Linked DNA regions of Endozoicomonas sp. GU-1. The protein of the gene in region 1 binds, or shares a complex with, the protein of each later gene. Links are inferred from orthologs where the notes say so. Each region holds a gene or a part of one and is shown on either strand. Other genes may lie near its edges.

Region 1 (7,450 bases):
ACTTACGGGCGATGGCCCAGCGCGGTGCCCGGGCCACAAACCCCAGAGCCTGCTGCCGGGCAATGGCATTCACTTTATAAACAATACCGTCAATCTCGTAAGGCAGCCCCTGACGTTTCTCAGCCATGGCTTGATAGTAGTCTTCACAGGCCTGGACACCTTTGACCACCTGCAGTTCGGGGCTAACTCGTAGGCCCCATTGTTTCAGACAGGCAAGTATCTCACTGTGGGTCTCTGGCAGAACCCCGCCATCGACAACGCCAACACTGTAGCAATAGATCGTCAATGGTCGTTTAGCCGTTATCCGCGAATCCAGCTGGCGCAAACTGCCAGCCGCTGCATTTCTCGGGTTAACAAAGGTCTTCTCACCTTTGGCACTGGCCCGCCGGTTCAACTGTTCAAAGCCAGCCTTTGGCATATACACTTCGCCCCGAACTTCAAGGCGTCGAGGCCAGCCATCGCCCATCAACTTGAGTGGGATTGATTCAATCGTACGAATGTTCTGGGTAATATCTTCCCCGGTAGTGCCATCGCCACGGGTAGCTGCCCTGACCAGAAGACCATCTTCGTATAACAGGCTGACAGCGATACCATCCAGCTTGGGTTCGCAGGCGTATTCAATGTCTTCAGTGGTGCCCAGCCGCTCTTTAACCCGACGATTAAAGTCCGCCTGATCTTCCGCATCAAAAGCGTTATCCAGGGAGAGCATGGCCAGTTCATGGCGAACCTGACCAAACGCTTTCAGAGGCGTGCCACCGACCCGCCGGGTGGGAGAATCTTCAGTTATCAGCTGTGGGTATGCAGCTTCAAGGGATTTCAGGCGGATAAACAGCTTATCGTATTCACTGTCGGGAATTTCCGGCTCATCCAGGACATAGTAACGATGGTTGTGCTCGCTGATTTGCTGACGCAGCTGAAGTATCTCTTGCTCTGCAAGCTCAAGGGAAGGAACCGATGGGATATCTGAAGAAGTCATGCTCATGGAATTATCAAAGGCCAGCGGGTTCTCTGCCTGAGAACCCGCTGAAGAAAAAATTAGATGGCAATGGCCGGGCCAGCAGGAATATCAATGCACCGGCTGTTTCGCCAGCTGCTTGCGCTCATATTCACGAATACGCTGACGACAGTGTTCAAGGGTCTGCTGAGTCATCACGCTGAACTGCTCATCTTTCAGCTCACCGCCCAGATCAAGGGCAAGACGACGGGCCGTCTCTTCCATCAGGGCAAAGGCCTGCATGGGTTTTTCCGGCCCAGGCAGACTCATAAACAGACTCAGGGCCGGTGTCTCGGTGGCTTCCAGATTATCAATGGTAAAGGTACCCGGCTTTACGCCGTTGGCCATGCTGAACAGAATTTTTCCGGTATCATCGGCATTGGTATATCGATGGAAGATCGACATATCACCAAAGCGCATGCCGGATGCCAGCATGGACTGCATCAGCTGGTCACCGGCAAAAACACCGCCGCCTTTGGCCAGCACATTGATCACAATCACTTCACTGGCGGGCGGGCGCTCTTGTAGCTTCTCTGCCTTCTCACGCCCCCCCAGGTTGAGTTCTTTCTGTGGGTTGGAGCTCTCTCTGGCCGAAACGTCACGTTCCTGAATCGGTGCCTTGCCCTGACTGGTTGCCGCTCTTGGCTGACCAACAAACTCTTCCGGCTCAGCATCCAATCGGGACGTTTCACGGGAGCGAACAGAACGGTCAGCGCCTGCTGTCCGTGAGAGACCTCCGTGTAAATGATCCTCAGCAGACGACGGGCGTTTACTTCTTGAGGGTTGCTGTGACTCGTCCAGATTCATCAGCACCGGAACAGGCTCATCCAGATCAAGCGCTCTTTGAACTCTCGCTTTTTCCCCGGCGTCGCTTTGCTCTGTATACCGTTCCGCTTCTTCAGGGTGACGATGGCGCTGTCTCAAGGATTCAGGGTACACGGGCGGTTCTTCAATACCCTCTTCCGGGTAACCATCGAAATAGTCGCCCCCGGAAAACCCGGGCTCAACACGGGGTCTGGCAGGCTCTTTTTTGGCAAACCCTTCTTTCAGAAAGCTCTCTTTCAGAGTGCTTTCTTTATGCGCACTGGGCCGGGCACCGCCATTGGGCAGTTCACTGGAAAAATCATCGTCATAGCCTTTGACTTCCTCCAGACCAAAGCTGATTTCCGATGACCTTTTTCTGGCCAATCGCATCCTGCGATAACCGTCGGCCAGTACGCCGACGATTACCAGTATTCCTATGAGTATCAGCCAATCTCGCAAACTCATGTCCTTGCTGCCCTGTAGACCTTGAAACAACGCCCGAATTGCAGTCTGCTTCCCTGTGATAACACTTGACGACAATAGACCACCGTCATTTATCACATCTGCATTAATTACTGCTGCAATCGACCAACGTTGCAATATTACAATAAAAAAATAACAAATTAAGCCATGAACGTTTACTTTACGTGCTTTATAAACTGCGTATTGTCAATGTCATAGCTTATTTATCCAACTCTTAAGCATACCGGATAGTTACAACTCAGCCATCGCCGCCGCCTGCTCAATATCCACCGATACCGGTCTGGATACACCCGGCTCATGCATGGTGACACCCACCAGCTGACTGGCCGCCTGCATGGCAATTTTGTTGTGAGTGATGTACACAAACTGCACTTTATCACTCATTTCAGAAACCATTTTGGCATACCGCCCAACGTTGGCATCGTCCAGAGGGGCGTCCACCTCATCCAGCATACAGAAAGGCGACGGATTCAACTGGAAGATGGCAAATACCAGGGCAATCGCCGTCAGCGCCTTTTCACCACCGGAAAGCAGATGGATCGTACTGTTTTTCTTGCCGGGGGGCTGAGCCATTATAGCCACTCCGGTATCCAGCAGGTCTTCTCCGGTTAAGGCCAGATAGGCCTGACCACCGCCGAATACCCGGGGGAACAACTCCTGAAGACCGGCATTGACCTTATCGAACGTCATTTTGAACCGTTGACGGGTCTCCTTGTCGATCTTGCGAATGGCATTCTCCAGCGTATTCAGTGCTGACTCCAGGTCATCGTTCTGGGCATCCAGATACTGTTTGCGCTCTGACTGGGTTTCGTACTCCTCAATAGCCGCCAGGTTAATCGCGCCCAAACGTTCAATGCGTGCGGCGATCCGTTCCAGCTCCTGCTCCCATTGCTGTTCAGATGCGTCATCCGGAAGGTTCTCAAGTACCGTTGCCAGATCAAACTGATCCTCTTTCAGCTGTTCAGCCAGCGTCGTGCGACGAACCTGCATGCCCTGCCAGTCCATCCTCAGCTTTTCCAACTGTTCGCGAATTTTCTGCGCCTGCTGCTCAGCACTGTGGCGAACCTTCTCGCCAGCACGAATCCGCTGCTCCACTTCTTCAAGCGCCATCCGGGCCTGCTGCATCGTCTCTTCCTGCTCAAGGCGTCTGGCCAGCATCTCCTCCAGCTGTTCCCGCAGATCCCCCTCTGGTGAGTTGGATTCAGACATGGACTCCCGGAGAAACTCCCGCCGCTCCCGGAGCTTGGTAGACTGCTGGCTCAAACGCTCAATGGCTGCTTTCAGAGAGGCTATCTGGGTATTGATGGATTGCTGGCGAAGGGCAAGTTGATGGGCTCGCTCCTGATCAAAACGGGCCTGATGACGTACTTCTTCGAGACGGGCCTGAAGCTTTTCACGTTGCTCCTGCATCGCTTCCCGACGACCAATGTCTTCTTCCATGTGGTCCAGAGCTTCCTGCAGACGCATGCGGGACTCGCCAATCACCTCCTGCTCCAGCCCATACTGCTCCCTGACTTCCTGCAGTTCCTGCTCAAGGCGTCGACGGCGCTCGGAAAACTGTTCTAACCGGACCTTTCGGGCACCAAGATCTGCCCGCACCTCACCCTGGTTCCGGTTGAGCTCGGACAGCTGCTTTTGCAGCTGCTCCCGCTGAGTCTCATGCTGTTCGAGTTTTGCCCTTGCGCCTTCCAGCTGCTCTTTCAATAGCAGGCTGCTTTCTTCCAGAGTTGTCAGCTTGTCACCCAGCGCGTCCATCTCTTTCTGACGTTCCAGCACACCGGCGTTATTATCGACACCCCGGTTGACCCGCAGCCAGCCGGAAGAGAGCCAAATGCCATCCGGTGTAATGATCGATTCGCCAGCCTGGAGTTTTGCGCGCAGGGAAAGCGCCGTTTCCAGTGAATCTGCGGCATAGATTCCAGCCAATAAGGACAGAGCTTCCTGACCGCTGATCACTTTATCTTCCAGCAGGGGCAACTCACTTAACGAAGGGGTAGATTGCTGGCCTGCACCAGCCTCCAGCAGTACCAGCGATCCCTGCTCTAACGCACCCAGCGCGTCAGCGACAGGATCAAGGCTATCCAGGCACACGGCCTGCAGGCTAGCGCCCAAAACGGTTTCAACCGAACGTTCCCAGCCAGCATCGACCTGAAGCTTATCCATCAGACGGGTGTGGTTATTGAGCTGGTGCTGCTCAAGCCACTCAATGGTGCCCGTATCCTGATGCAGTGATGCCTGGTACAAAGCCTCCAGAGAAGCATGACGCCCTCGCACCATGCTGAGTTCATCCCGGTTGCTTTCCAGCTCCGCCGTCAGGTTCTGTACCTGATCACGCTGTTGCTCAACTGCATCAACACACTCTTCGATGCGCAGTTCAACGGTTTCTGCGGTCAACTCCAGTTCGGTCAGTTTTTCCGACAGGAGCGTCATCTCCTCCTGGTCTTCAGTTCCCCCAAGCGCGGCGGACTCTTCTTTCAGGCGACCTTCTCGCTCCTGTAAACGCCCCATCACCTGCTCGGCATGATGGATGCGGGACTGCTCAACTTCAGCGGTCCGTTTTGGTTCATGGGATCGCTGATTGAAATGATCCCACTCCTGCTGCCAGCGCTGCATGGCCTCTTCTGCCCGGGTCAGGACATCACCAGAGTCCGCCTCCTGATCCTGCAGCATGGCCAGCTCCGGCTCCAGCTCGATCAGTTCTTCCTGGAAAGACTCCAGTTGTTGCTGATCATCCGCCAGCTGTTCACGGGCCTCTTCCCAGCTGTGCTCCACCTGTTCAAGGTCGCGACTCAACTCTTTGGAACGTTCTTCCCGGTGCTGCAGGGTCTGTTCAATTCGGGGTGACTTCATTGCCCGTGCCGTAATAGCTGGATTGCGCTTCATGAAAACGGTCACTCAGCTCCATCTGCTGAACGCGATCATCTTCCATGGCGGCATCCGCTGAACGCTGTTGACTGATTGCCGCTTCCAGCTGAACCTCGAACTCACGGATGGCCTGTTCCTGGGACTGGGCTCCGGTATTGATGGTCTGCCATTTCAAGGCTTGCAGCTGGGCCTTTTTAGCCGTTCCTCGGCTTTGTACTCTTTGTACTTTTCCGCCGCCTGAGCCTGCCGTTGCAGGTGGCCAAGCTGACGCCCCAGCTCTTCCCGCAGGTCAGTTAGTCGTTCAAGGTTTTCATTGGTTCGGCGGATGCGGTTTTCCGTCTCACGACGGCGCTCCTTGTAGCGGGAGATACCGGCCGCTTCTTCGATAAATACCCGAAGCTCTTCCGGTTTGGATTCAATCAGATTGGAGATAATGCCCTGACTGATAATGGCGTAACTCCTGGGTCCAAGACCGGTGCCCAGGAAGATGTCCATAATATCTTTACGGCGGCACTTGCTGCCATTGAGAAAATAGGTGTTCTTGGCATCGGAGTTAACCGTTCGCTTGACCGAGATTTCCCGGTACGCAGCAAACTCTCCGGTGACCCGCCCTTCGTTATTATCAAAGATCAGCTCCACAGACGCCTGATTGGCAGGCTTACGACTGTTGGACCCTTTAAAGATAACGTCAGTCATGGACTCGCCACGCAAATGCTTGGCGGACGATTCCCCCATGACCCAGCGAACCGCATCAATAATATTCGACTTGCCACAACCGTTGGGGCCTACCACCCCACACATATTGGAGGGAAAGTGAACCGTTGTGGGGTCCACAAACGATTTGAATCCGGCCAGTTTGATGGATTTTAAACGCATCGTTTCCTTTAGCTCTTCACTGTCGGGGCCCGGCTCGGTATACGTATGAGCCTGAATACTGACCAATAGTTCACGCTATGGGGCTTTATGCTCCGGCAAAACCACCATTCATAGCATGTTGCTTTGGGCTCCGGTTCCTTGTCATAGCGAATCGTTTGTTTGAAAGAGTTGATACTTCTTTCAATCCAGATCTTACACATTAACACAGTCAATAGAAAAGTCGCCCTTTCCGAAATGAAAAAGGCGACTTCCGGCATTTCTGATAGTTTCAGACTGTTTTGTGCTTCTTTAGTTCAAATGCTTAACCCGCCGGCGTAAATGTCAGCCTGACAGGCTCAGTTGCCGTGGTTTTCACTCCTTTTGCCTGCACTTGATAATCAGGGGACATTACATTGCCAGTGAGGCTGATCCGTGCGGTGATATCAAGACTCTCGATGGATGACAGCAGCTGTCCGCCCATCATCATGGCGCTGTTATCATCAAGCAAGACTTCCCTGGGAAGATCTCCAACACTCAGTGGCACAGCCACCAGCGGAGGCTGTTTGGCATCACCGGCTGGCCGGGCAAAGACCACCACCCGCGCATCATCTGGCAACTCACCCAGCTCAGGGGCCAGATCGATCATGACCCGAAGGGCAACCACGGTATCACCGAGCATTGCACGCGCCTGATTAATACCCGCACTCAATGACTGCCGGGCTGCAGGATCCACTTCATGGGTCAACGCCAGCTGCCAGGCGGCAATGGCGTCCTGATAGTTGCCTCTGGTAAAGGCATCAATCCCCTTCAATCCCAATGCGGTGGTATTCTGGCTATCTTTCAGCAGTGTCTGCAGATAGAGTTCGCGAATTTCAGGCGTTACCACATTATTACTGCTTAAAAACAGCACCTGCGCCAGTTCCGCAGTGACCTGGGGATGGCCATTACTGATACTGGCAAGGTGCCGGTAGGTGTTAACTGCTTCCTCCAGCTTGCCTGTTCTCAGGTAATGGCTGCCCAGCATGAACAGCGCCTGATTATTCTCCGGCCGCTTGGCCACCCACTCTTTAAGTACCGTTTCCACCTGCTCACCATTGAGGTTGCCATTGTTCATGGCGTTGACCACAGCAATCTCAGTGGTGGCACCCAGCTTAAAATAGAGGAGTACGGTGGACACAGGTATTATCAGAGCAATTAGCAGTGCAAACCCCGGTTTCTTCAACAGAGAGTACGGGCTTGCTGGCTGCCCATCACCCAACTCATCCGCCAGTTTCTGCCGTAACTCCAGTTTCAACCTTTCCGCTTCTCCTGCTGACACCAGCCCCTGTTGCAGCTGCCAGTCCAGATCTGCCATCTGGTCACGGAAACTGGCAACGTTTGCAGACTCTTCAGACTCATCCTCACCGGGTGCTGAAACGACTGGCTTTATCAATGGCCAGACCGAAACCA
Region 2 (6,993 bases), 4.0 Mb from region 1 along the record:
AGAAGAGCCTGCCAGAGCCCTGTTTGACCGGCTGCGGGCATTGAATACTGACAGAGATTCAGAAATCCCCAAAAGTGTCACCATCGGGCCAGTCCCGGGATGTCCGGCGATTAAACTGCCAAAAGCTTTCAATATTCATCTGACAGACGGTGATCTGGGTGCCAGGGTAATGGGGCTGCAGGTCAGCGTGGACGACAGAGTAGCCCATCGAAACGAGGCACGACTGGCCGTTCATGTTCCCGGCGTAAAGAAGTCGGTGTGGTGTTTGTCGTTTGCTGAAGAAACCAGATTGTTGAACGATACGCTGAAATTTCTCACCGATAACCTCGATCCACTGACTGAGCAGTTGCAAAAAGGAGCGGCATTTGCCTTGCCCCGAACCATTCTTTTTAATACCCCCCAAAACACCGGTGAGCGTATTTATGGTTTGCTGATACGCTCTTTGCTTACCCTGAATAAAGCCCGGCAGTTTATAGCGCTGCACTCTCAAGGAGACCCCGGAAAACCTGACGACCGGACAATCCAGGGGCAGGAAGAGCGCCGACGCCTTTATGCATTGACTCAGAATCTTCACATGAAATTGCTCAGCCATCTGTGGCGTAAGGGTTTTGAGCTCAGAGTGAATGGCTGGCTATCGACCTTTCAGCCAGTTAATGATTACCAATGCAAGAAAAAGGAATTTGTCAAAACACTGCTTGCGCTGATCCACCCTGATTGCTCTGGACTCCGACAATATAACTCTGACCTTCCCGTAGCGCATAATGCAGTAGTGAACCTATTGAGAAAGTAAGCTGTCTATGGGGAGTAAATATCTATCGTTAGAAGGTTTATTTATGACTCCACCAAGTGCAAATACCGGATTGGCAAACTCTGTTAACGGACCACTAAGCAACAGCTATGACCAGAATGATTCTGCCTTGCCAGCGAATGCTCAGCATGCGGGCGGTATTTTTCGGAGTCGTGCCACGGAAGATCTTCAGCACAGTCCGGCCGTTGGAGCTCGAACTGTCAGTGCGGTTTTGCCTGTCCAAAATTATATGAATCCAGCATTAGGTGAAACTGATAATCCATCGGTTGTGAGATTTACGGTTGGCTCAGATGATGAACAGTCTGATGACGATGCTTCACCCTTATCCTCCCTCAGTTCAGGTCCTGGTTCAGAACCCGATTGCTTCATTGGGTTGGAGCAAACGTTAGAAAGCCTTCTTCTGGTAAAGGAGGCAGATTCCACTGAAGGTGCTGTAGGGGGCTGCGCTTATTGTGGCGGTGAGCAGATTCTGGAGGAGTCTCTGACATCCAGCTTGAATGAACTGGCGTCAATATCTTCTGCGGGGAAGGGCGCTAGCGATAAGGCCGTTGAAAGTGTCAGGAAAGAACTTGGTGAAACGATCGCGGACTCTTTCACAACAGCCAGACTGGAAGAATTGCATACTATTGCCTGTAGACTCGAGTTGTGGCAGAAAATGAATTGCAGATTACTTGAAAAATGTAAAGTTAACTCCTTCGACACTTACATACCCGATCTCACTACCCGGGGAATGGTTCCAATCAAGTTCGATGATCTAATCAACGGTATTATTAATACAGGTGTTATGTCTGATCTTGGCAAAGGGCTTGATAAAATTGACAGTTATCTGAGAGGGTGTGATGTAACGATGCTACGCCACCGTCATCGTCTTTGCACAGATATGAGCAAAGACGTCCATCAGCCAATACTTTCCTTCTCATTTTATCAGGAAAATATATTAGACTCACAATTTCCAGATGAACTTTTTGATGGGGAAGAATTACCAGATTTCACTTACCTTCTTGATGGCGATAAAAGTACAGACTGGAACCACCTTGCCCGTGAGCTGGATGCTTATTTGCAACCGGTATTTCAGGCGCTGGTTGAGGTTGGTGGGGCTATTCCAGAAGACACTCTGGAAGAATACTTCAAGAGTGTCGTTGATTAATGAAAGGTTTCATCGGGCTCTTCAGACTGGGAAGAAATGGCTTCTTCAGAGGATTGCTCATCAGAAGTCAGGCTTTCTGAAGCTATGGTCAATTCATCTTCAGTGAGTTCAGAGCTCAGTTGTTCTTTCTCTTCTTCCAGTTGCAGGGCCGGTATTTTCTGCTTCTTGATCAAGTCATTAAAGCCAGTGGGCAATTCGGCTTCCATGGCATCCAGTTCATCGAACAGCTCCTGGGCCGAACGCTCTTTGATGACCTCCTGGTCCGCCAGCTCCGGCTGTTCTAACGTACCGCCTGCTGCGGCCAGTGCTTCGGCAATCTCTTCCGGGATTTCCAGGGCCTTGGCGATTTCTTCCAGGTCCCGGATTTCCGACAGCGGCGGCAGTTCATTCAGGTTCTGCAGGTTGAAGTAATCCAGGAATTGCCGGGTGGTGGCAAACATAGCGGGTCTGCCGGGCACATCCCGGTGGCCGACAACGCGAACCCACTCCCGCTCCTGCAGGGTGCGTATGATATTACTGCTGACACTGACGCCACGAATATCTTCAATTTCTCCCCGGGTAATGGGCTGGCGATAGGCGATCAGGGCCAGGGTTTCCAGAAGGGCACGGGTATAGCGCTGAGGTTTTTCGTCCCACAGGCCGCCAATCCAGGGAGCCATGGCCTGACGAACCTGGAAGCGGAAGCCGGACGCTACTTGCTTCAGTTCAAAGGCCCGGCCCTCGCAGGCGTCAGATACTTTGACCAGGGCTTCACGGATTTCATTGCCATCAGGGCGATTGTCTTCCGCAAAGAGGGCCGCCAGTTGTTCAATCGTCAGTGGACGACTGCTGGCCATGATCGCTGCTTCCAGAATCAGTGAGAGATCAGGCTTTTCGCTCATTGATATTTTCCATGTTATTCAACCCGGGCCTTTACATGAATTGGTCCAAAGGGTTCGCTTTGTACCAGCTCGATCAGGGATTCCTTGATCAGTTCCATTATGGCCATAAAGGTGACCACCACGCCCAGTCGGCCTTCGCTGACCCGATAGAGTGCCACAAAGGGGGTGAAGCGTTCAGGGGAGAGCATGGCAAGCACCTCGCTCATCCGCTCTCGAACGGACAGTGCTTCTTCCGCTACATGGTGATGCTCAAACATATCAGCCCGACGCATGACTTCGCTCAGGGCAACCAGAATATCCTGAAGATCAACCTCCGGATGTATCTGAACCCGCTCAAACTCAGGAGGCTGAACTTTGGCTGGCCAGTTATCCCGGCCCATTCTGGGCAGGGCATCCAGGTCTTCGGCCGCTTTCTTAAAGCGCTCATACTCCTGCAGTCGCCTGACCAGCTCAGCACGGGGGTCGTCTTCTTCCTCTTCAGCCTCTGCAGTTCGTGGCAACAGCATTCGGGATTTGATTTCCGCCAGTGTTGCGGCCATCACCAGATATTCTGCAGCCAGCTCAAACTGGGAACTTTCCATCAGCTTGACGTATTCCATGTACTGATGGGTGATCTGGGCCACCTGGATATCGAGGATATCCATGTTGTTCCGTTTGATCAGGTAGAGCAGAAGATCCAACGGGCCTTCAAAGGCTTCCAGAAAGACTTCCAGGGCATCCGGTGGAATGTAGAGATCGTCAGGCAGCTTGGTGAATGGTTGACCCTTAACCAGTGCCAGCGATTTTTCAGCTCTTATATGAGGCGCTTCAGGTGCAACGGATTCTGCTTCCGATGGGGCTGACGTCTGTGCTGGTTGTTCGGCCACGGCTTCCGTCGTGGTCATGGGCAGTTCACCTCTTGCTGGGCCGGTACCTCCTGGGAGGTTAGATGGTTTATTTACTGATCAGTTCCATCATGCCTGCCAGAGGTGGTGTCTGTCTAGAGAGGAGCTATACCAATTCTTAGCGATAGTGCAGTCCCATGGCATCCCGGACTTCCTTCAGGGTGTCCTGGGCTTCATCGCGGGCTTTCTCGCACCCTTCGGTAATAATGCTCTTGACCACATCCTGGTTATGTTCCAGTTCCAGGGCTTCAATCCGTATCGGTTCCAGCTCGGCCTGGATCGCTTCTATGACCGGCTTTTTGCAGTCCAGGCAACCGATGCTGGCACTGGTACAGCCACTGTGTACCCAGTCCTGACGTTGCTGGTCAGAATAGAGCCGGTGAAATTGCCATACCGGGCATTTTATGGGATCACCCGGATCATTCCGGCGAATACGGGCCGGGTCCGTGGGCATTTTCCGGATCTTGGTGTCGACCTCGTCAGCACTCTCTCTGAGGCTGATGGTGTTGTTGCAGGACTTGGACATTTTCTGTCCATCCAGCCCCGGCGTTCTGGCTTGCGGTGTCAGCAATGCCTGTGGCTCTGGCAGAATAACCTTGCCGGTGCCTTCCAGATAACCGAAGAGGCGTTCCTGGTCACCCAGGGTAATATTGTTCTGTTCTTTCAGCAGGGCCCTGGCTGTTTCCAGGGCTTGTTCATCACCTTTTTCCAGATAGGTTTTGCGAAGCTTCCGATATATTTCACCCTGCTTTCTGCCCATTTTCCGGATGGCCATTTCGGCATTTTGTTCAAAACCGGGTTCACGGCCATAGAGATGGTTAAAACGGCGGGCGATTTCCCGGGTAATCTCTACATGAGCTTCCTGATCCGCGCCCACAGGCACACTGCCTGCCCGATAGGCCAGAATGTCAGCGCTTTGCAGGAGGGGGTATCCCAGAAAACCATAGGTTGAAAGGTCTTTCTCTCTGAGTTTTTCCTGCTGGTCTTTGTACGTTGGAACCCGTTCCAGCCATGACAGCGGTGTCATCATGGAAAGCAGCAGGTGAAGTTCGGCATGCTCCGGTACCCGGGACTGAATAAAAATGGTGGAAGAGCCAGGGTTCACACCAACGGCCAGCCAGTCAGTGACCATATCCAGCATGTGTTGCTGAAGGTGCTGGGTATCTTCATAGTGAGTGGTCAATGCATGCCAGTCTGCCACAAAGAAAAAACAGTCGTATTCGTGTTGCAGTGCCAGCCAGTTTTTTAAAACACCGTGATAATGGCCAAGATGCAATCGGCCAGTGGGTCGCATGCCAGATAAAACACGCGACTGAGGGTCTACAGCGCTCAAAGGGCTCTCCCAAATTAGTCCTGAGAGGACAGGGTACGATAGTTTTAATCCAGGGGAAAGAGGGGCAAGACGGTATTGCCTGCCGCGAATTACCGGCTTTAGTGGCCAATAATGTGATGGATCTTTTTGTCAGTATCAAAAGACGGGATGCTCCCCTGAATGAGACATTGATAACACGTTGTTCCGCTTAGAGCCTGCGGTTTTGAAGAGGGTATCGTTCCGGATATTTGATGATGTCAGTGGCGATATCAAGAAATTCTGATTGAATACCCTCATCTTCAAGAATCTTGATGGCAATATGCTGTTCAGAAAAACCGGACTTTAAGAGGTAGTCATAGACCAGTCTGCCGTCACTGGTGATGTCTGCATGAACGTGCATGTTCTGGAATATTCCGGGGTATTCATCAGCCAGCAGTGTGGGTCTGGGGTAGTGGGTTGTGCAGATATTAATGCAGTTGCGGTTGTTGGAAATGATTTTCAGATAGCCATAGGTGCCAGCCTCACCTTCTATCGGATTAGTGCTGCTGAAAATTTCATCCATCAGTGTCAGGCTGAACTGGGACTCTGCCATGTTTTCAATATGGTCCATCAGTTCAATAGCTCTCACCGATTCTGCCTTGAAGGTTGACAGCCCTGCCGCCACCTCTGAGCTGATATCCATGTGAGTATGGATCAGGGAAAACGGGGTTATTTCAATATGGTGCGCTGGTACAATTCCAAAGGTTTGTGCCAGCAGGACGGCAATGGCAATGCCTTCCATATTGGTCGATTTTCCGGCGGCATTGGGGCCTGTAATGATGGTGTTCAACGGCAATTGCGCGCCTATTTCGATACTGTTTGGCACGGCGACTGCTGGTGATAAATGTGGATTCCAGAAGCGGTCGAGTCTCAGGTAGGGTGATGCGTGTTCCGGAATGTATTTTGCAAAGGTAATTGGGTTGCTTTCTCTTTGCTGACCCTGGCTTACCAGTCGGGCAATGGTCAGCCAGGCATCCACTTCACCCACGGCCTTGAGGATGTATAACAGAGAACTTTTGTGCTTCTGCATCAGTTCTAATGCCATGTGGTAGCACCCCATGTGAGAGGTGTAGTAGTGCCAGTTGGAACGGACAGGGCTTTCAGGGGGCTTTTTCAATAGCGCGAGCATTTCCCGGAACTCTTTCGAGTAATCCAGCCTGGCCAGCTCCGGGTAGGATAACAGCACTTCATGAAACGGTGCATGGTCCTCAAGGGTCATCCAGAGTTTTCTGGCTTCAAATAAGGCAAGGCCCGGGCGTCTGCTGCGTTCCATTACGTAGGTGTAATATTTCCTCTCTCTTTTGGCACTTCGTTGTGTCAGATAAAGTGTCAGGCCATAAAGAGTCAAGCCGCTGACCAGATGCAATGGATGTGAAGAATTGTAATACAGGTAGGTAGGCATAAACCCGAGACTCAGCAAATTCAGGCTTTCAATAAAACGACGGGAGGCTTCTTTTTCATTGCTGGTTTTCGGGTTCATACCAAACTGAGTGGTAGCATCCAGGCTCTGGAAAAGTCCTTTATAGACAGTATCGGAGGGGGTCAAGCAGAGATATGATGCCATCCTCATTGGCGGAGAACCGTTGTAAATGATTCTCCAGCCTGGCCATGATTATTGGATTATCGATCAGGTATTGAATGGTGGATTGTCTTTTTTTCAGTACGTTGATATCGGTTGTCGGAGTAATCAGCATATTGGCTAACATGATTTCTCCGGATACGGTAATCGGGGTTCCAAGGCTTTTCAGAATGCTGTGGTCGGGTGACTGCGTTGGTCCATTTAATAAATCCAGGTCTTTAACGGCGTAATGTGTCAGAATTTTGTTTGTGGAACTGGCCTGGTCGACGGTTTGCTGGGTGAGTGATTTTAATACGATTTTTCTTTTTTCTCCGGGTGAAAGAATAATATCAGGAAGTTCACC

What was found. Proteins that work in one complex are often made in the same cells at the same time.
Region 2: the proteins of smc (region 1) and O3276_RS25205 are in contact, whole or in part, in a crystal structure (PDB 3ZGX), measured with the Bacillus subtilis proteins. The link is inferred for Endozoicomonas sp. GU-1 from one-to-one orthologs.

Annotation. Positions count from the first base shown.
Region 1 is NZ_CP114771.1:2,010,359-2,017,808, forward strand. What follows is about bases 2,313-5,531. They hold smc (chromosome segregation protein SMC), read right to left. Parts: upstream 5,132-5,531; coding sequence 2,513-5,131; downstream 2,313-2,512. Other genes in these bases: O3276_RS25465 (hypothetical protein), read right to left, coding at 5,112-5,321; O3276_RS25470 (chromosome segregation SMC family protein), read right to left, coding at 5,318-5,531. Outside these bases: NAD-dependent DNA ligase LigA, read right to left, coding at 1-982; cell division protein ZipA, read right to left, coding at 1,067-2,263; more of O3276_RS25470, read right to left, coding at 5,532-6,022; c-type cytochrome biogenesis protein CcmI, read right to left, coding at 6,324-7,450. UniProt on the Bacillus subtilis protein: Required for chromosome condensation and partitioning.
Region 2 is NZ_CP114771.1:6,029,423-6,036,415, forward strand. The notes cover bases 1,786-4,547. They hold O3276_RS25205 (segregation and condensation protein A), read right to left. Parts: upstream 3,721-4,547; coding sequence 2,851-3,720; downstream 1,786-2,850. Other genes in these bases: O3276_RS25195 (hypothetical protein), read left to right, coding at 1,786-1,955; scpB (SMC-Scp complex subunit ScpB), read right to left, coding at 1,952-2,836; O3276_RS25210 (tryptophan--tRNA ligase), read right to left, coding at 3,839-4,547. In the rest of the region: O3276_RS25190 (hypothetical protein), read left to right, coding at 1-790; more of O3276_RS25195, read left to right, coding at 834-1,785; more of O3276_RS25210, read right to left, coding at 4,548-5,053; O3276_RS25215 (MutS-related protein), read right to left, coding at 5,241-6,617; O3276_RS25220 (hypothetical protein), read right to left, coding at 6,592-6,993. UniProt on the Bacillus subtilis protein: Participates in chromosomal partition during cell division. May act via the formation of a condensin-like complex containing Smc and ScpB that pull DNA away from mid-cell into both cell halves.